DNA from 3 places in the Paenibacillus sp. FSL P4-0338 genome. Region 1 is predicted to be linked to each of the others. Evidence: predicted binding sites of a transcription regulator. Region 1 holds the regulator's gene; each other region holds the start of a gene.
The links. The regulator Rex, encoded in region 1, represses fermentation and respiration genes when NADH is low (regulators of the CRP and FNR family bind a similar motif). The targets are predictions, from matches to a motif close to TTGTGAAATATTTCACAA.

Region 1 (6,929 bases):
TCTGGATCACATGCTGGGCCTGATCCGTGAGGTGAAGCTGAAGGCGATGATCTATAATGCGCTGGGCTGTATCCGTGCTTCCCAGGAACGCTTTAATGAAGCCAGTGAGCTGTTTAGCCTGTCGCTGCTGCATGACCCGGATCTGCCGGAGCCGAATGTGAATCTGGAGGTATGCCGCAGACGGGGCGGGAAGCTGGAGTTTGGCCATCAGCTGGTTTCGCTTTTATAACTTTTTCCCGGTTCCTTTAGGCGATGCGCCCCACCACTTTCTGGGGTGTGCATCGCCTTTTTTCGTAACTTCTGTTATGCTGATAAAGAGTCTCAAGTGAAAGGGAATAGAACTTATAATGAAATTTGCCGTGCTTGATTTTGAAACTACGGGAACCCAATCTGTGGGAGAAATCATCCAGGTTGGCCTTGCCATTATAGAAGAAGACGGGACGATCTCCCGGGTGTATGGTTCCTACGTCAAGCCCGGAGCACCCATTCCTCCTTTTATTACGGGCCTGACCGGAATTACAGACAGTGATGTACAGGATGCGCCAGAGCTTGATGAGATGATGATGGAGCTGGTGCCGCTGCTGGATGATGTCGTCCTCGTCGGACACAATGTAGCGTTTGATTTTCATTTTTTGCAGAATGCGCTGGACCGCTGCGGCTACCTGCCGTTTCAGGGGCGGATTCTGGATACCATCGATTTTCTCAAAATATGCTTTCCCTCGCTGAGCACCTATCAGCTAGGCGCGGTAAGCAGCCACTTCGGCATTACGCATGACCGTCCCCATCAGGCTGACAGTGATGCGCTTGCCACGGCTATTGTGCTGCTTAAATGTCTGGAAGAGCTGCACAGTCTGCCGCTGTTGACTATTCAGCGGCTGAATGAGCTGTTCGCAGACGAAGACAGTGATTTGGCCTGGTATTTCGACGGTCTGCTGCGGGAGCGGGAGATGGAGACCTTTCAGCCGGAAGGAGAGCTGAGCTTCTACCGCCAGCTTGCGCTGGCTGTGGGGGATTGGGCAGAGTTGGCAACGCCCCGGGAGGAAGGAAACGTCAATCCGCTGGAGAATATTACCTTTGAAGAGTATATGGATGAGGTAACGAAGCGGCTGAAGGCTGTTCTTCCACAGTATGAGAGCCGTGAGGCCCAGGAGCTGATGATCCATGAGGTCATTACAGCGCTTGAGAAGGACAAGCATCTGCTGATTGAAGCGGGAACCGGCACCGGCAAGTCGCTGGGTTACCTGCTTCCGGCCATCTACCATAGTGTGAAAAGTGATCAAAAGGTGATGGTCAGCACTCATACCATTAACCTTCAGGACCAGTTGCGTGAGCGGGATATCCCACTCTTAACCAGCGTTGTGCCGTTCCCGTTCAAGGCCTCCATCTTTAAGGGAAGAGGGCACTATTTGTGTCTGCGCAAGTTCGAACATAGAATGAATAAAAAGGACTTTACGAGTCCAAGAGAAGAAGCGCTCACCGCTGCGCAAATGCTTGTCTGGCTGACCCAGACGACGACCGGCGATGATGAGGAGCTTAACTTAAGCGGACGGGGCGGCGATTTCTGGGAGACTGTAGCCAGTGATACCGACTCCTGCCTGGGACGGGCTTGTCCCTGGTTCCGCAAATGCTATTACCACCGGGCCAAGCATGAAGCCGGGATCTCTGATGTGGTGGTCACCAATCACTCCAAGCTGTTCGCAGATGTCAAAGCCGGGCATCAGCTACTTCCGGCTTACGATCATCTTGTGATTGATGAAGCCCATCATCTGGAAGATATTGCCGGCAAGCATCTTGGCATGCAGATGAAATATTTCACATTCGCCCATACCCTCACCCGCCTCTATAAGGATAGCCGGAGCGGGCAGCTGCCTGCCCTCCGCCAGAGTCTGCAGTCTTCGGGCAGTGAGCAGGCTTCCGAATGGAGCGGCGTGATCGACCGGATCTATCCCGATCTGCTGACGGTGAAGGAATCTTGGGATGCGCTCAGCGACCGGCTCTTCAGCCTGCTGCCCGAGCGCAGCGATGCCGGAGCCGGTGAAGCAGGCCAGCTGGTGGCCCGCCTGCAGCCGGGCAAGAAGCCGAAGGATTGGGAGGAGTTGGCGGCCCTTGAGAATACGCTGAACCTCAGTCTGAGCGATATCATCCGCAAGGGTGACAAGATGCTCAGTGAGATGCGTGACACGGACAGCCAATCCTCCTCGGACAGTCTTGTGACCGATATCGGCGGGTTATTTAAGGATCTGGCATCCATTAGAGAGCAGATCCGCTTCTTCATGGGCCTGAACGATGAGAATATCGTGTATTGGCTGGAGGGAAGCGGTAATTATAAAGGCAAGTCGCTGCAAATGTATGCCGTTCCTGTAGATGTCAGTACCCAGCTCAGGGAGCTGTTCTTCGACAAGAAGAAGAGTATTGTCCTGACCTCGGCCACCTTATCCGTGGATAAGTCCTTCCAGTTCATGATCGATAACCTGGGCCTTGGTGAAGCTGCGGAGCAGGGGCGTCTGATGACAGCGCTGCTTCCGTCGCCGTTTAAATACCGGGAGCAGGCTCTGCTGGTCATTCCCCGCGACTTCCCGAGCGTCAAGGGAAGTATAGGGGATGCCCGTTTTGTGGACACGCTTGTTCATTCCCTCGCCGAGACTGCTGTAACTACACGAGGGCGAATGCTGGTGCTGTTCACCTCCTACAAGATGCTGCGCCAGGTCTATGACCCGCTGAAGGAGGCGCTTGCCTCCCAGGATATCGCGGTGCTCGGACAAGGTGTGGAGGGCGGCAGCCGGAGCAAGCTGATCCGCCGCTTCCAGGACAGCCCGGCTTCGGTCCTGCTCGGTACCAGCAGTTTCTGGGAAGGGGTAGATATTCCGGGAGAAGCATTGACCTGCCTGGCGATTGTCAGACTGCCGTTCCAGCCGCCGAATCACCCGCTGGCAGAAGCGAAGTCGGAGCTGCTTCAGGCACAGAAGAAGAACCCGTTCATGAAGCTGTCCGTGCCGCAGGCAGTCATCCGCTTCAAGCAGGGCTTCGGGCGGCTGGTCCGCACGGCGCAGGACCGGGGCATCGTAATTGTGTACGATACTAGAGTAATTGAATCGCATTACGGAAAGTACTTCCTGTATTCACTCCCCGGTCCCAAGATGGAGCATATGCTCACCGAGCAGATGGTCCCGAGAATTGCCGAATGGCTGGAAGACGGCGGGGTTTCCTAATTCATCTGCTATTGCTATTATTAATAAGTCATGATTAACCTGAAGATCCGTTCCCGCCCTGTCCTGCCGATCCGGCAGGCGGGGGGCACGGTTGCTATAATTGAACGGGTATAACACAACTATTAAGGAGGAGAATACATGAAATCGGATAAAATATCGGAGGCCGTCGTGCGCAGGCTCCCAGTGTACCTGCGTTTCCTGAACGATCTCCAAAAACGTGAAATCTCCACAGTCTCTTCTCAGGAGCTGGGCCAGAAGCTTGATCTGAATCCCGCCCAGATCCGTAAGGATTTGGCTTACTTCGGTGATTTTGGCAGGAAGGGTATCGGCTACGATGTATCCTATCTAATTGAGAAGATTCGCCATATCCTGAAGCTTGACCAGCAAATTAATGTTGCACTGGTTGGAGCCGGTAATCTCGGTCATGCCTTGTCTAACTACAACGCTTACTTGAAGGATACGATGAAGATTACTGCGATCTTCGATGCCTACCCGCCGAAGGTGGGCCAGCAGATCAACTCGCTGGTTGTGCAGCCGATGGAGGAGTTAAGCAGCACAATCCGCTCGCAGGGCATCCGCATCGGGATTATTACCGTACCTGACAGCGAAGCCCAGAATGTAGCTGATATTCTTGTGGACTCCGGCATTGAGGCGATTCTGAACTTCGCACCGGTTATTCTCAAGACGCCTGCCAATATCCGGATTCATGCCGCAGATTTCACCACAGATCTGCAGAGCCTGGCCTATTATTTGCATGATGGAAAGGATGAGGCAGAAGATGAGCAGTAAGATCACGATAATCAAGAACGGGCACTTCCTGGTTCCGGGCAGCGACAAGCCGGTTCTAAGCGGGTATATGACCCTGGAGAATGATCTGATTACTTACATAGGTGAAGCTGAGCCGGTAGTGGAGGATGGCGCTCAGGTCGTAGACGGCAGCCGTCTGCTGTTCATGCCGGGTCTGGTCAATACCCATGGGCATACGGCCATGTCACTGCTGCGCGGATACGGCGACGATATGGTGCTTCAGACTTGGCTGCAGGAGAAGATGTGGCCGATGGAAGAGAAATTCACTGGTGATGATGTATATTGGGGAACCTCGTTGTCCGTACTGGAAATGCTGAAGGGCGGCACAACCACCTTCCTCGATATGTATGATCATATGGACCGGGTAGCGGAAGTAACGGAGCAGTCCGGTATTCGTGCGGTGCTGATGCGCGGCGTAATTGGGCTGTGCCCGGAAGAGGTACAGCAAGCAAAGCTCGCTGAGGCGGTTGCTTTTGCCCGTAACTGGCACGGCAAGGCTGACGGCAGAATTACAACTATGCTCTCACCGCACGCTCCGTACACCTGTCCTCCAGAGTTTTTCATGAAGTTTGTGCAGGCTGCCCATGATCTGGACCTGCCGATGCATACCCATATGTCCGAGACGCGCCATGAAGTGGAGCAGAACGTGGCTGACTACGGCCTTCGTCCGGTCGCACATCTGGAGAAGCTGGGGATGTTCACCCGTCCTTCGCTCATTGCCCACGGGGTTCATCTGAACGATGAAGAGATCGGGATTCTGGCCCGCTATAACGTTGGCGTGTCGCATAACCCCGGCAGTAACCTGAAGCTGGCCAGCGGGGTTGCACGTGTTCCTGAGCTGCTGCGAGCCGGGGTTAAGGTCTCCCTGGGTACAGACGGCGCGGCAAGCAACAACAATCTGGATATGTTCGAAGAGATGAGGCTGGCGGCTCTGATCCACAAGGGCGTAAGCGGTGATCCTACAGCGGTACCGGCTCCTGAAGCGCTACTGATGGCCACGGAATACGGGGCTCAGTCTATTTTCCTAAGCGGGGTAGGCCGGCTTGCAGCAGGAATGAAGGCCGACTTCATCGCGCTTGATATTGACCAGCCGCATTTGCTGCCGCATACCGATCTGCTCTCCCATGCCGTCTATTCGGCAAGTGCCAAGGATGTGGAGCATGTATGGGTGAACGGCCAGCAGGTTGTGAAGCATGGACAATGCCTGACACTGGATGAAGAAGCTATCCGCCGCAAAGCACAGGAGACGTTCGAGAGCCTGCTTAAACGGTAATTCAGGAGAACGGGAAAGGAAGCAGCGTTGTGAAGAAGAAGAGGAGAAAATGGATCTGGCTGGGGCTTACCGTGGTGCTGCTCCTTCTGTTCGGATTAAGCCAGTTCTATGCCTACATTATGAAGGACCAGTGGAACGAGCGGAATGAGGCCAAGGAGCTGGCCCGGACGCGTGCCGGACTAACGGAGGTAACCAAGGCTCAGAAATCCGTCTGGAATGAGAATGAGATCTACTGGGTGCTAACCGGCAAAAATGAAGCCGGGACCGATCTGATGGTGTGGGTCCGTTTCACCTTGGAGGGCAAGCCTGCCGGAGGCGACAACGACCTGTATGCTGAAGAGCTGAGCAAAGGCACTTCCGAAGAGAAAATGCGCGGAATCATAGCCGATCAGTTACCGGACGTGAAGATCGAACGGCTGCTGCCCGGTGTATATAACGGGGAATATGCCTGGCAGCTATTTTACAAAAAAGACGGGCGATTCTATTACAACTTCTACCGCTTCAAGGATGGCAGCGCCATCGGTGAGGGGTACAGTTTGCCCAACCGTTAAGCTAAGCGCTCAGCAGAATAACATGCGGGGGAACAGATTATCTGTTCTTCCGTTTTTTTGTATCCATCATGTCGAAAATAATCTGGAACTGTTCTGGGACTGGTGGCAGACGGGGAACTGTGGCTTAATGGAGATATATGGTTTGAGATACATCGATTAATATACTTGAATTGATATACTGATTGTATTCCTCGAATGCTATCGCCAACCTGCATATATGTCTCTCAAGGAGGATGAAGAAATTGGAAGTTTTAGCATATTTGGATCAGGCGGTGGATTTGTTTAAGGAAGAGCTGGGGGATAATCTGTCGGGGATTTATCTGCACGGTTCCCTGGCCATGGGCTGTTTTCAACCGGATTCAAGCGATATTGATCTGCTCATTGTAGTAGAGGACAAGCTCCCCGCAGAGGTCAGTCATAGCCTTGCCGGTCGTATCGTAGCCTTTCATGACAGTCTGCCGAATAAGCGCGGAATTGAACTGTCTATCGTCCTGAAGACATACCTGCATAACTTTGTGTATCCTACGCCATTTGAATTTCACTTTTCAGAAGCTCATTTAGAGCGGTATAGAACCGATAAGAATTATCTGTGCGGCGGCTTTGAGGATGCTGATCTGGCGGCACATTTTGCAGTAGTCTACCATCGCGGGTTTATCTTGTACGGGGAGCCGATACGCGAGGCCTTTGCGCCGGTAGACCAGAGGTACTATCTGGATTCCATTATCAGGGATGTCGATGATGCGCCGCAGAATATTGGGAATGCTCCACTCTATTACACACTGAATCTATGCAGGGTACTCTACTATGTGCAGGAAGGTCATGTCTCTTCCAAGAAGGAAGGCGGGGATTGGGGACTTCAGCATTTGCCGGAACGCTTCCACGGGCTGCTTAGACGGTGTCTTAAGGAATATAGCGGTGCTGGCGCCGAAGGCTATGAACTGGAGCTATTAACTGATTTTGCGGAATATATGATGGCTGAAATTGAGCGTTAGCCGGATGTAGTGTGCGCCGGAATATGAAAGTAGCAGCGGCATTTCAGGATATAAATCTGAGCTGCCGTTTTTTCATGGTTCATGAAACATCCAGAAA
Region 2 (6,929 bases), on a different contig from region 1:
TGTATACAGGCTTCGTCCGCTTCTCCGTATACGGACCGGTCATGGCCGCAGTCATTGAACCGCAGGGCTATGTGCTGCCTGTGATCCAGGAGCATTTCTGCGACCGGTTCCAGGGGGAGAGCTTCATGATCTACGATCAGACGCACGGAGCTGCGCTGATTCATGAGCCCGGACGGGAGGCCATCGTGCCGTTAAACGGCTGGACCCCGCCCGAGCCCGATGAGACGGAGGAAGCGTACCGCCGCTTATGGACTGGCTTCTACAATGCCATCGGCATCAAGGAGCGCTACAACGACCGGCTGCGTTCCTCACTGATGCCGAAGCGCTACTGGAAGCACATGGTGGAGATGAATGGAAGGGGCGGTGTGCCTGTACTTTCTGCGGGGCAGCGGAAGAGAGCATTGCAGCCGGAAGCGCCGAAGACCTCATCGATCCCGGACATCCAACTTCAATCATCGGATACAAAAAGCGCCCCGCAGCCATCAACATGACTAACCGGAGCGCTCCCTGATTGAAGCCTTCTATATTATCAATGAAATAACACTATCATCTAAAGCCTAGTTCAAAGCCTTCCATACCCAGTTCTCAACCTCTGGAAGGTCAATGCCTTCTTCGCGGATGTATGCATGATGCTTCTGCACGATGGCATCCATCTCGTCAGCGATGGACTGGTATTTGCTTGCTTCCGGCAGGCTCAGCACAGCTTCCTTCGTGAGGTCGAAGCGGTCCATCTGGTTGAGGACACGCATATCGAACGGTGTAGTGATGTCGCCATTCTCGCGGTAACCATGCACATGCAGGTTATGGTTATGGCGGTCGAAGAACAGGTCTTTGATCAGGCCTTCATAGCCGTGGAAGGCGAAGATGACCGGTTTATCTTTTGTGAAAAATTGATCAAACTCCTCGTCAGACAAGCCGCGCGGATCAAGCTTCTGACTTCTCAGCTTCAGCAGATCGACTACGTTAATGTAACGGATCTTCAGCTCAGGCAGCTTCTCATGCAGGATCGAGATGGCAGCCAAGGCTTCCATAGTTGGTTCTGTACCCGAAGAAGCGATGACGAGATCCGGCTCTCCGCCTTTGTCGGTGCTGGCCCAGTCAATGATCTTGAGGCCTTTAGTTACCAGCTCCTGAGCTTCGTCGGCCGAGAACCACTGCGGACGCGGATGCTTGGAGGATACAATCAGGTTGATCTTCTGACGGTCATTCAGGATCGTGTCGAAGACAGCCAACAAGCTGTTCGCATCGGACGGCAGATACTCACGGATGAATTCAGGCTTCTTGTCAGCCAGATGGCCGAGCAGACCCGGATCTTGGTGGGTATAACCGTTATGGTCCTGCTGGAATACGGTCGATGTGGCGATCACGTTCAGGGAAGGAATATCTTCTCTCCAGGTCTGATCTGTCGCCTTACGCAGCCACTTGAAGTGCTGGGTAATCATCGAGTCAACCACGCGCAGGAACGCTTCATAGCTGGCGAAGAATCCGTGGCGCCCAGTCAGGACATACCCTTCCAGAATCCCTTCCGCCTGATGCTCAGACAACTGGGAGTCAATGACACGGCCGTATGGAGCAAGGAATTCATCCTGCGGTTCCTGAATGGCATCCATCCATTGGCGCTTGGTCACTTCGAATACAGGTCCCAGACGGTTAGACATAGTCTCATCCGGTCCAAAAATCCGGAAGTTGCGGTTCTCTTCGTTGAGCGTAACAACCTCTTTCAGGTATTTCCCCAGCACGGCCATATCCTGTGCGATCACTTGACCCGGAACGGAATTATCCAGGGCGTAGTTGCGGAAATTCGGCTTGTGCAGGTCTTTGATCAGCTTGCCGGCATTCGTTACAGGGTTCATCCCCATACGTCTGTCGCCGGTTGGCAGCAGCTCAGCCAGATCCGCGTTCAGACGGCCGTTCTCATCGAACAATTCTTCAGGTCTGTAGCTGTTCAGCCATTCAAGCAATGCCGGAGCATGCTTCATGTTCTTCTGATCAACCGGAATCGGCACCTGGTGGGCACGGAAGGAGCCTTCATTCGGCACGCCGTCCCATGCTTTGGGACCAGTCCAGCCCTTAGGCGTACGGAAGACCAGCATCGGCCATACAGGGCGTTTAGTATCGTTATTTTCACGGGCATTCTTCTGGATTGCGGCAATTCTCTCTACGATCGTATCCAGCACCTTCGCCATTTCCGGGTGCATCAGATCCGGGTTCTCGCCTTCTACGAAGAATGCTTCCCAGCCATTTCCGGCAAAATATGCGGTCAATTCTTCTCTGCTCATCCGGGAGAGGATGGTAGGGTTGCTGATCTTGAAGCCGTTCAAATGCAGAATCGGCAATACAGCACCGTCTGTAATCGGGTTGATGAACCGGTTGGACAGCCAGGAAGCGGCCAGAGGGCCGGTTTCTGCTTCGCCGTCACCTACAACTACTGCAGAGATCAGATCAGGGTTATCGAGAATCGAACCCACGCTGTGCGACAGGGAGTAACCCAGTTCGCCGCCTTCGTGAATGGATCCAGGTGTTTCAGGAGCAGCATGGGAGGCTACACCGCCAGGGAAAGAGAATTGCTTGAACAGCTTTTTCAGACCAGGGATGTCTTGGGTGATCTGGGGGTAGATTTCAGTGTAGCTTCCGTCCAGATAAGAGTTCGATACCATCACCTGGCCGCCATGGCCCGGGCCTTCAATATAGAACATGTTGAGATCATATTTAGTGATTACACGGTTCAGGTGCGCATAGATAAAGTTCTGCCCAGGGATGGTGCCCCAGTGTCCGATCGGCTTCACTTTGACATCTGCATCCTTCAGCGGTTCTCTTAACAACGGATTATCCTTCAAATAAAGCTGGCCTACGGAGATGTAGTTCGTTGCACGCCAGTAAGCGTCAAGCTTTTCCAGATACGTTTTCGAGGAATAATCCACCTGTTCGATTGTTAATCCCATGTCTTCCACTCCCTAATCTTTTTCTTTGTATTTTGAATGTATCACTTCTACAGTTACATCATACATCGGCATTTCAGAAATTCAATCTTTTTAGAAATTAATACGGTCCAATATTGTGAAATTTTGAACATAGTATGAAATTCGCTGCAAAATTCGCACAAAATTATATTCTTTTTTATATTTATGGATTAATTTGTTATGTCCGAAAAGATGCCAAAAAGACCGGGACTCCTCCCGGCCTGCTATACCTCAGTTATGCTATTTACAACGTCCACCCGTTAATGCACAGACACGAACGTGTTGAACTTCAGATACTCATAATGGAAGCGCATATGCGAGAATTCAAACGGCGTGCCGTTATCCAGGAAGAAGATTCCTTCCATAATCCCTACAGGTTCATTCTCCTTCAGATGGAGCAGCTCCTGGTCATTCGGCAGCGAAGGCTCGGCAAAAATAGACAAAAAGGATTTAGTCACCGCCAGATTGCGCGACTCCTCCAGATAATGAAAAATCGAGCCCTCGATAATCGTCTGGTCGAGATTTTGCACAATTTTGATCGGAATATATCCCGTCTCAATCATGAAGGGCGCACCTTCAAACAGACGCAGACGCACGATCTTATACACGAAATCATGGGGCATCAGGAACAAATCCCGCTGAAGCTCCTCCGTGGGCCGGATGACCTCGAAGCTCAGCACCTTGATCTCCGGCTTCTTGCCGTGCATCTGGAAGTTATCCGACACCCCCAGGTTAGAGCCCTCGTAATTGAAGATCGAATCGTTCTTTATGTATAGCGGATTGATGAAGGTGCCGGAGCCGCGTTTCTTGAAAATAATGCCCGAGCTCTCCATCTTCATCAGCGCACGCTTAATGGTACTGCGGCTAACCTGATACGCCTCGCTGAGACTGCGCTCATCCGGCAGCTTCATATCGGCGTACTGCCCGGCAAAGATCTTCGTTTTGAGGTCAGCAATAATCTGCTTGTAGACAAATTGGGTCATGGGGTGCTCCTTCGTCGGGTCTTTGCAGAACCAGTTCATTCAAGATTAAATATATCATAATTTAGATAGGGCAAAAAGGATGAATCCACGGATTCACCCTTTTTGACGCTTGTTGTCCCAATCCCTATACCATTTGACAATCTCCCGGCTCGGTTTCTCCGCAACCTCTGCTTCCATAACCGTTTCCAGTAATACATATTGTCTTTGCACCAGAAAATGAAAGCCCATGCTATCCGATATTTGCATGTACAATAATTGCGCTTGCTCCTCTAACGGATAGCGGGTGCACACCTGTTCAATATGCTTGAAGGCCTGTTCATATTCTGCATTCCCCATATACCAGCGGACCAGATTCAGCTTGAGCCGAATCCACTGCAGCTGGAATCTTTGCCGTTCAAGCTCCGCCCACACATAATCGTACCCCTCCAGATATTCGCTCTTGAACAGCTTCAGGATTCGTTCATATTCAGGCAGTGTGTCATTCGACAGCTCTAACCCCGCTTGGATAAAGCGGTCAAACTCATCAACGTCCAGGCAGATCCCATCCAGCTTGAGCAGATAGCCGTCCGCCGTATTTTGCAGGAGAATCCGTTCTCTGCTGAAAGGCTCCAGCATTTTGCGGATATGATACACAGCAGTATATAACTGCGGATAGGCCCTGTCCGGATCAAAATCAGCCCACATTAGCTCAATTAGAGTCGCTTTACTGACCACTTTGCCGCGATGATGCAGCAGATAAAAGAAGATTTCCTGCGCCTTCGCCGTTCTCCATTGCAGTGACGGAAGCTCCTGACTCCCTTCGTAGATCCGGAAGGCATCGAGCATCAGCATCCTCCAGCTTGTCTGCGCTGACGTTGCCCGGGCTGCCAGGCCAGGCTTCTGCTGAGCATTCAATCTCCGCACTGTAAGCTTCAGACGGTCCATATGAATCGGCTTAAGCAAATAGTCCAGGGCATTCAGCTCAAAAGCCTTGATCGCATACTTATCATATGCCGTTACGAATACAACCTGCAGATCGGGTCTTCGCTCCAGTAGCCTCTCCGCCAGCTCAATCCCGCTCAGCTCCGGTAAATGGATATCGAGAAACACAATGTCGGCCTCGGTCTCCTCCACCTTTTGCTGCCCTAGCAGCGGATCGGTATATTTGCCGATAATCTCAAAATCACCAAGTGCATGCAATTGGCGTTCCAAAGCCTTTAGTGCCAATTCTTCATCGTCAATCAGGATTGCTCTCATTCGGATCTCCTTCGCAGCTGGAAATCGGTAAGGTGTTATAACCATTATACTTCAAATTTAATGATTTAGGGGTTGGAGGAGAATGATCTCTCCTCCAACCCCTATCCATTTATTCTGTAACCCGTTGTTCCTTCTGTTCACTGTCGACCCGGTACTGATGGTCGATGACAGCCTCCTGGATATCCAGGTAGGCCCAATGATTCTTGGAGACATCCGGGAATTTCACCGCATCTGCTCCATGGAGCGGACCGCGGCCAAACATCTGATTAACAATGACTACAGCTTCCGCACGGGTCAGATAAGCATTCGGCTTGAAGCTGCCGTCCGGGTAGCCTTTGAGCAAGCCCGCCTTCACATTGGCTTCAATGACGCCTTGTGCCCAATGTCCGGTGGTGTCGCTCATGCTGGACTTACCATCTGCCGGTACTGCAAGCTTCAGGTAGTTGGCAGCAGCAGCGGCCATCTCTGCTCTCGTAATCGGTGCATTCCCCCGGAATTTCCCGGCCGGATCACCCTTCATCAAGCCCTGTGTATTCACAAAGGCAATGGCTGCTGCCGCATAATGACGGACAGCGACATCCGGGAAGGGAGGATTGCCTACAGCCGCACTAGCATCATAGCCCAGATTCCGGGCAAGCATGAGTGCCATCTGCGAGCGCGTTACCCGATCGTCCGGCTTGAATTCGCCATCCGGGAAGCCAACGATATAGGATACATGCGTAGCAGGCGACTGATTATTGAAGTTGATAATCGTAAAGGTACTGAATTTGCTTACCGAGAATTCCAGTCCAAGCAGTCCCTCTTTATAGGTAACCGCTTTGCCTTTGACAACCTCTTTCGTGCCGTCGGTATGTTCAATGAAAATACCGAGCTGTGCCAGGAATGCATTACGCGCCGCTTCATTCGCAGGCAGCTTCACATCTCTTAGCGGCAGAATCAGGGTTACTGCGCGGCTGGACAGGTTCGTCTCGATGGTCATCGGTCTGGCGACCACTTCGATTTTGTTGTCCTTGGCCACTTCACGGACCACAGCTTCGAGCGTGGCTCTTTTCTCGATTTCATTCCGCTCTGTTGCACTTCTCACCGGCACCAGCCGGAAATAGAAGTCTTGTAAGGTGCCTTCCAGCGATTCATTCGGAACACGCACAATCGCGTTCTCCGTATAGATTTCCAGTACAATCCCATTTTCTTTCAGCAAATTTGCGGTCTCCGCCGGAATTTGGACATTCACTTCGCTGACATTGTCCGCCGCATCCGGGATGACTACACGGGCAATGCTTTGTCCCGTCTCTTTCGCCTTCTTCACCGCTTCTTCAGCCTTATCCTTGGTGAAGCGGACCAGATCAGTTATGGTTCCGTTGCTGTGCGTCGTCCGCTGAACCGGTACCTTCGTGATCCCCACCGCATTGGCACCGCCTATGGCTACATCCACCTGGATGAGTTCGGTTTTGGCAGTATCCGGTGCAGGAGCAGGGCCGGAGCCTCCGCCGCTGGAAACAGGCTGTTCTCTGGTAATGATCATGGTGTAGGTGTTCGTTCCACCTGCGGAATCCTTGACGGTAACCAGAACTTCATTCTTGCCTACTTTCAGAGGGAGCGCTTTGCTCCATTCGCCGTTCTTCACCTCTACCGGCGCTTCACCGGTAATGCTGAGTGTTACCACCGCACCCGGGTCAAGTGTTACCGGCTTGAATGACATTTCATATACACTGTTCCCTACAGTTACATCATAACTTGTAGTTTCAGGCTT
Region 3 (6,929 bases), 240 kb from region 1:
CTTATTCCACTGTCGCATTGGCCTCTTCCTGTATCTTCTGAAGCGCTTCACCCATCTTCTCAGGAGTCGTCTGCCCGCCGATCAGGCTTTGAATCTGGATATTACTGATCTCAGTGGTGACATCCGCCTGCACCAGCGAGTCAAAGGCCGGGAAGGACGACTGGGAGCTGTTCAATACCGCGACAATCTCACTCATCAGATCATCCGTAATATTCTTATTCAGCACAGCCGGATCGATCTTCATGGCAGGCAGGACTCCGTCCTCTACCAGACCACGCAGCTGCATCTCTTCATTGAACATATTTTTAATGAAGGATTTCACTGCTGCAAGCTGCCGCTCGTCTTCACCCGCCGAAGCGGAGAAGCCATAACCGTTGTTCACATCGCGCATCAGCGCTGTCTGATCCCCCACTCCGCCTTCTACTGCCGGAATATTGAAGAACCCGACCTTACCGATTAGGCCTTCGCCGGATTGTCCGGCCTTGAATACGGAAGATTTCCAGGTCCCGTCATACATCAGGATTGATTCTCCGCTGGTGAACTGGGTAGTATATTCAGCATACTCGAAGCCCAGCTCGCCCTTCTTGAAGTAGCCTTTATCCACCCATTCCTTATATTTCGCCAAGCCCTTGATTACATTCGGATCATTCCACTTCGCTTCACCGGTAGCGAACTTCGCAGTCACATCCGGTCCGGCATAACGGGACCAGAGATGATTGGCCAGCATCAGTGGTACCCAGCCTGCTTTGGAGGCACCGGCCATTGGCACTTTACCATCCGCTTTAATATCGGCCAGCTGCTGCTCCAGTTCGGCAAAGGTCGTCGGAGCCTTCCAGCCCTTACTTGTATAGTATTCTTTATTATAGAAGAAGCCTTCTCCCGAGCCGCCGATCGGCAGACCGTAGATTTTGCCTTCATAGGTGAACGGGTCCAGATTGGAGAACTTGTCTTTGATGCCTAATTCATCAAGGATCGGGGTCAGGTCCAGCAGCTTACCTTCTTTGGCATAGATCTTGGAGTCTGGACTACCGAACAGGTCAAAGATCTCGGGAGGGTTACCAGCTGCCATTTCACCGCGCAGCTTCTCCTTACGGTTCACATCCGAATCTACACCATCAAGCTTGAAGGTCAGTCCAGGCACATCCGCCTGTACCTTACCCACCACATCCTCCAGAATAGCCAGTCGTTTCTGCTTGTCTGCCCCAACCTGAGTATGACGAATCGTCATCTCGAAAGGCTCCGCACTGGCAGGTTCTTCAGTGGCTGCCGCGTTGGTGGCTGCCGCCTCTTTCGTCGCCGCCGGCTCTGTCGTTGCAGCCGCATTGTTCTTGTTGCCTCCACAGCCTGCCAGCAGCGCTGAGCTTACGAACATCAGGGACAACAGCAGTGTTAGACTTTTTCTCATTACGGGTGACCCTCCCTATTTAATGATTTCCCTTACAATTCTAATTATAGAAAAACATATTTGTAATCGTAAGGTTAAGATTTATCTTCAATAGGGATAAAATCCTCTAATGAAAGCGAATTCAGTCAGGTTTTCTGACATACAAAAAAGCGAAACTCCTCAGAATAGAAGCTCCGCTTTCGATAATTATTATATTTATTTAGACCAATGCAGACTCTTTACGCCCCTCTTCAATCAGCCGGTACGCACGCTGCACTTCTTCATCGGAAGGTGACTCCACCCCTTCAAGCTCATAGGGACGGCCAAGCTCTTTCCATTTGTAGATTCCCATTACGTGATAAGGCAGAATTTCAAACTTCTCCACTCCATTTAAGGTGCCAATGAACCGGCCGAGATTCTGTAAATCCTCTTCTTTATTATGAATGCCGGGAACATAAACATGGCGAATCCACATTTTACGGTTATTATCAGATAACCAGCGGGCCAGCTTCAAAGTACGGTCGTTGGACTTGCCGGTTAGTTTGATGTGCGCTTCATCATCAATATGCTTCAGATCCAAGAGCACCAAGTCGGTAACATCCAGCAGATCGCTGATTTTCGATCCATCATTATAGCCGTTAGTATCAAGCGTGGTATGCAGATTCCAGCGTTTCTTCACCTCGGTGAACAGTTGCTTCACGAATTGCGCCTGGAGGGTTGGTTCACCGCCGGATACGGTTAGCCCGCCGCCGGACGATTTATAATAATTCAGGTAAGGCTCAATTTCCGCCAGCACTTCCTCGACGGTCATTTCCTTGCCTTCATTCAATTCCCATGTATCCGGGTTGTGGCAATACTGACACTTGAGCAGGCAGCCCTGCATAAAAAGCACGAAGCGGATACCCGGGCCATCCACCGTACCAAACGTTTCCAAAGAGTGGATATGTCCTTTAAGCATGAGATGTCATCCTTTCAAAAAAACTTAAAATTTTAACCACTTTCAGACAAGAGTGTACCGCCCTCTTGCAAGGGCGGCAGCTCTTAATTCATTTCAGTTCTTGTAGAACAAGAATGCATCTTACATGGAATCGTGGAATGTACGGTTGATAACATCCATCTGTTGTTCACGGGTCAGCTTGATGAAGTTAACAGCATAGCCGGATACGCGAATGGTCAACTGTGGATAGTTCTCTGGGTGATCCATAGCGTCGAGCAGCTGCTCACGGTTAAATACGTTAACGTTCAAGTGCTGAGCGTTATTGTGGAAGTATCCGTCCATCATGAAGACCAGGTTGGACTTACGGGAATCTTCGTCTTTACCCAGTGCCTTAGGAACGATAGAGAAGGTATTCGAGATACCATCCTGTGCATCGGAGTAAGGAAGTTTGGCAACAGAGTTCAGGGATGCCAGGGCACCCTTCTTGTCGCGTCCGTGCATTGGGTTAGCACCAGGAGCGAATGGTTCGCCTTTTTTACGTCCGTCAGGAGTAGTACCAGTCTTTTTACCATATACAACGTTCGAAGTGATAGTCAGTACCGATTGAGTCGGCACAGCGTCACGATACGTTTTGTTTTTGCGGATCATCGACATGAAGGTTTCAACCAGTTCAACTGCGATGCCGTCAACAGCGTCGTCGTTGTTACCGTAGCAAGGGAATTCACCCTCAGTTTCAAAGTCGATAGCAATGCCTTCTTCGTTACGGATTGGCTTAACCTTAGCGTATTTGATTGCACTCAGGGAGTCAGCAGCAACGGACAGTCCGGCGATACCGCAAGCCATCGTACGCAGAATGTCGCGGTCATGCAGCGCCATTTCGATACGTTCGTAGGAATATTTGTCATGCATATAGTGAATGATGTTCAGCGTGTTGACATAAGTCTTAGCGAGCCATTCCATCATTGGTTTGAAGCGTTTCATTACTTCGTTGTAATCCAGATATTCAGAAGTGATCGCAGGATATTCAGGACCTACCTGAGCACCGGATTTCTCATCTTTACCACCATTGATTGCATACAGCAGAGCCTTAGCCAGGTTGGCACGGGCACCGAAGAACTGCATTTGCTTACCGATACGCATTGGGGATACGCAGCAGGCAATTGCATAATCTTCACCCCAGTATGGACGCATTACATCATCGTTCTCATATTGGATGGCGCTGGTTTCAATAGATACCTTGGCACAATATTTTTTGAAGCCTTCAGGCAGCTTCTCGGACCACAGTACAGTCAGGTTTGGTTCTGGTGCTGGTCCCAGATTGTACAGGGTATGCAGGAAGCGGAAGCTGTTCTTGGTTACGCGAGTTGTACCGTCTTCGGCCATACCACCGATGGATTCTGTCACCCAAGTAGGGTCACCGGAGAACAGGTCGTTATAGTCAGGCGTACGCAGGAATTTCACAATACGCAGCTTCATTACGAAATGGTCAACGATTTCTTGTGCTTGCTCTTCAGTCAGAGTACCTTCTTCAACGTCGCGTTGAACATAGATATCAAGGAAGGAAGATACGCGTCCCAAGGACATTGCCGCACCATTCTGTTCTTTAACAGCTGCCAGATAACCGAAGTATACCCATTGTGTAGCTTCTTTGAAGTTGACAGCCGGTTTGGAGATGTCCATACCATGAGCTGCAGCCATTTGTTTCAGTTCGCCCAGAGCACGCATTTGCTCGGACAGCTCTTCACGCAGACGGATAACATCTTCTGTCATGGAGTCTACTTCGAGTTCAGCCAGTTGCTGCTTCTTGTCTTTAATCAGGAAATCAATACCATACAGAGCAATACGGCGATAGTCGCCGATGATACGTCCGCGGCCATAAGCATCAGGAAGACCTGTGATTACGCCGGATTTACGCACAGCTCTCATATCTGGTGTATATGCATCAAATACGCCTTGGTTATGCGTTTTGCGGATGTTCGTGAACATGTCAACGATATTCTGCGGAAGCTCGAAGCCGTAAGCCTTAGTAGCATCGATCATCATCTTGATACCGCCGAACGGTTGGATGGAACGTCTGAAAGGCGCATCAGTCTGAACGCCGACAATCTGTTCCTTGTCCTTGTCAATGTAACCAGGAGCATGGGAAGTGATAGTGGAGACAGTATCGAGGGAAACGTCCCATACGCCGCCTCTTTCTCTTTCTTCCTTACTCAGCTGGGAGATAATCTTCCACAGTTCAGTAGTATTGCTGGTAGGACCTACGAGGAAATCTTCATTTCCTTCATAAGGCTTGATGTTCTTGGCAATAAAGTTATTAACGTCAACTTTCTTGGACCATGTGCCTTTTGTGAAATTTCTCCAGCCAGACTTAACCTCTTGTACTTCTTTTTCAATCACCGACATGCTAAATCCCTCCATTTATATTTAGTATATTTGTAGAGATCGCGGGCTTGAAGGTTAATCCCGTGTCTCGTGATCCCATGAGCTATGGTTGTTATAAAATTCACAATCGCATCTTCATAACCGGGACCGTTGTTTATATAAACATTTTAGTTTATTTTCTGAAAAAGGACTGTGACAAATATCACTCTTTCGGTGATATTTGTCACTTCCATCCAGTCCCATATTAACCTTTAACCTTATTCTTTGTCAGGCAACCGTTAATTAATTATCGAATTTGCCGTAGAATGCGTTGCGGTAAACATCAGCAAGCTCGGATACCAGCGGCATTTTAGGGTTGGCAGTTGTACATTGGTCTTCAAATGCACGGTCAGCCAGATAGTCTACACGGGATTCGAAGTCCTTAGGATCGAAACCAAGAGCCGAGAAGGATTCTTCGATGCCAAGTTTTTTGTTCATGTCGCGGATCGCATTGATCAGGCTGGTTACGCCTTCTTCGGTAGTGCGTGCTGGCAATCCCAGAATACGGGCAATTTCAGCATACCGTTCGTCAGCTACAAAGTGCGAATATTTAGGGAACGAAGCGAACTTCGTAGGCTTCTTGGCATTGTAACGGATAACATGCGGCATCAGGATTGCATTGGTGCGGCCATGCGCGGTGTGGTACTGTCCGCCCCATTTGTGCGCCAAGCTGTGGTTAATCCCCAGGAATGCATTGGCAAAGGCCATACCGGCAAGTGTCGATGCGTTGTGCATTTTCTCACGGGCCAGTTTGTCGCCTTGCAGTGCGGATTTCTCCAGCCACTGGAATACCAGCTGAATAGCTTTGATTGCCAGACCATCGGAATAGTCACTGGCCATTACAGATACATAAGCTTCGATTGCATGTGTCAATACGTCCATACCTGTATCGGCAACTGCTGTTCTTGGCAAGCTGTATACAAACTCAGGATCGATAATAGCTACGTCTGGAGTCAGCTCATAGTCAGCCAGCGGATACTTAGTATTATTACCCGTTGTCTTATCTGTGATAACTGCGAACGAGGTTACTTCGGAACCTGTACCGGAAGTTGTAGGAATCGCAACGAATTTCGCTTTGTTGCCGAGCTTAGGGAATTTATATACCCGTTTGCGGATATCCATGAACTTCTGCTTCAGGCCGTTGAAGTCTGCATCCGGATGTTCATAGAACAGCCACATTCCTTTGGCAGCATCCATAGGGGAACCGCCGCCGAGTGCGATGATGCAGTCCGGCTGGAATCTGTTCATCATTGCCGCACCTTTTTCTACAGTAGTTGTCGATGGATCTGGTTCAACTTCAGAGAACACTTCGATGGCTACTGGAGTCTGACGTTGACGCAGATAATGCTCAACTCTTTCAACATATCCGAGCTTCACCATCATAGGGTCAGTGATAATAGCTACGCGTGTAATATCAGGCATTTTGGCCAGGTACTGAGTGGACCCCTTCTCGAAGTAAATCTTGTCAGGTACTTTAAACCATTGCATATTCACGGTACGACGGTTCACCCTTTTCACGTTGATCAGATTGATGGCAGTCACGTTCTGCGATACCGAGTTGCGTCCGTAAGATCCGCAGCCCAGTGTCAATGAAGGGATATTAGTGTTATAAATATCACCGATTGCGCCGTGTGTGGATGGCGAGTTGACGAGAATACGTCCGGTCTGCAGACGGTTGGAGAACTTCATGATAACTTCTTCGTTGTTGGAATGGATAGCCGAGCTGTGGCCCATGCCGCCAAATTCAACGATTTGAGCTGCGCGTTCGATACCCTGGTCAGCATTCTTCACTTTGTAGCAAGCCAGAACCGGGCTCAACTTCTCAGCGGACAATGGATATTTAGTACCTACACCTTCAAGCTCAGCTACAAGGATCTTCGTTCCGGCAGGAACCTGAATGCCGCACATTTCAGCGATCTTCACAGCGGATTGGCCAACGATAGCCGGGTTAACCGCACATTTCTCTACGTTCATTGCGCCGCTGGTCAGCTTAGCCGCTTCTTCTTTGTTCACAAAGTAACAGCCGTTTGCAATCATTTTCTTCTTCACTTGATCGAAGATAGCTTCTTCAATGATGACAGCCTGCTCGGAAGCACAGATCATACCATTATCGAAAGTCTTCGACAGGATAAGGTCAGTTACAGCCTGATCAATGTCAGCACTCTTCTCAATGAAGGCAGGCACGTT

Region 2: MKZ07_RS24685 (phosphoketolase family protein) is a predicted target of Rex. The motif match lies at 3,056-3,073, and genes of this name have one in related genera.
Region 3: pflB (formate C-acetyltransferase) is a predicted target of Rex. The motif match lies at 4,813-4,830, and genes of this name have one in related genera.

Annotation. Positions count from the first base shown of each region.
Region 1 covers NZ_JBBOCG010000001.1:2,558,079-2,565,007, reverse strand. The annotation lists gene MKZ07_RS11325 (hypothetical protein) at 1-229, shown strand, start outside; gene dinG (ATP-dependent DNA helicase DinG) at 348-3,209, shown strand; gene MKZ07_RS11315 (redox-sensing transcriptional repressor Rex) at 3,348-3,998, shown strand; gene MKZ07_RS11310 (amidohydrolase) at 3,988-5,289, shown strand; gene MKZ07_RS11305 (cell wall elongation regulator TseB-like domain-containing protein) at 5,319-5,840, shown strand; gene MKZ07_RS11300 (aminoglycoside adenylyltransferase domain-containing protein) at 6,074-6,832, shown strand.
Region 2 covers NZ_JBBOCG010000002.1:128,672-135,600, reverse strand. The annotation lists gene MKZ07_RS24690 (TIGR03915 family putative DNA repair protein) at 1-491, shown strand, start outside; gene MKZ07_RS24685 (phosphoketolase family protein) at 558-2,942, opposite strand; gene MKZ07_RS24680 (GntR family transcriptional regulator) at 3,221-3,943, opposite strand; gene MKZ07_RS24675 (response regulator) at 4,037-5,179, opposite strand; gene MKZ07_RS24670 (S-layer homology domain-containing protein) at 5,289-6,929, opposite strand, start outside.
Region 3 covers NZ_JBBOCG010000001.1:2,793,080-2,800,008, forward strand. The annotation lists gene MKZ07_RS12490 (extracellular solute-binding protein) at 2-1,405, opposite strand; gene pflA (pyruvate formate-lyase-activating protein) at 1,605-2,342, opposite strand; gene pflB (formate C-acetyltransferase) at 2,463-4,724, opposite strand; gene adhE (bifunctional acetaldehyde-CoA/alcohol dehydrogenase) at 4,986-6,929, opposite strand, start outside.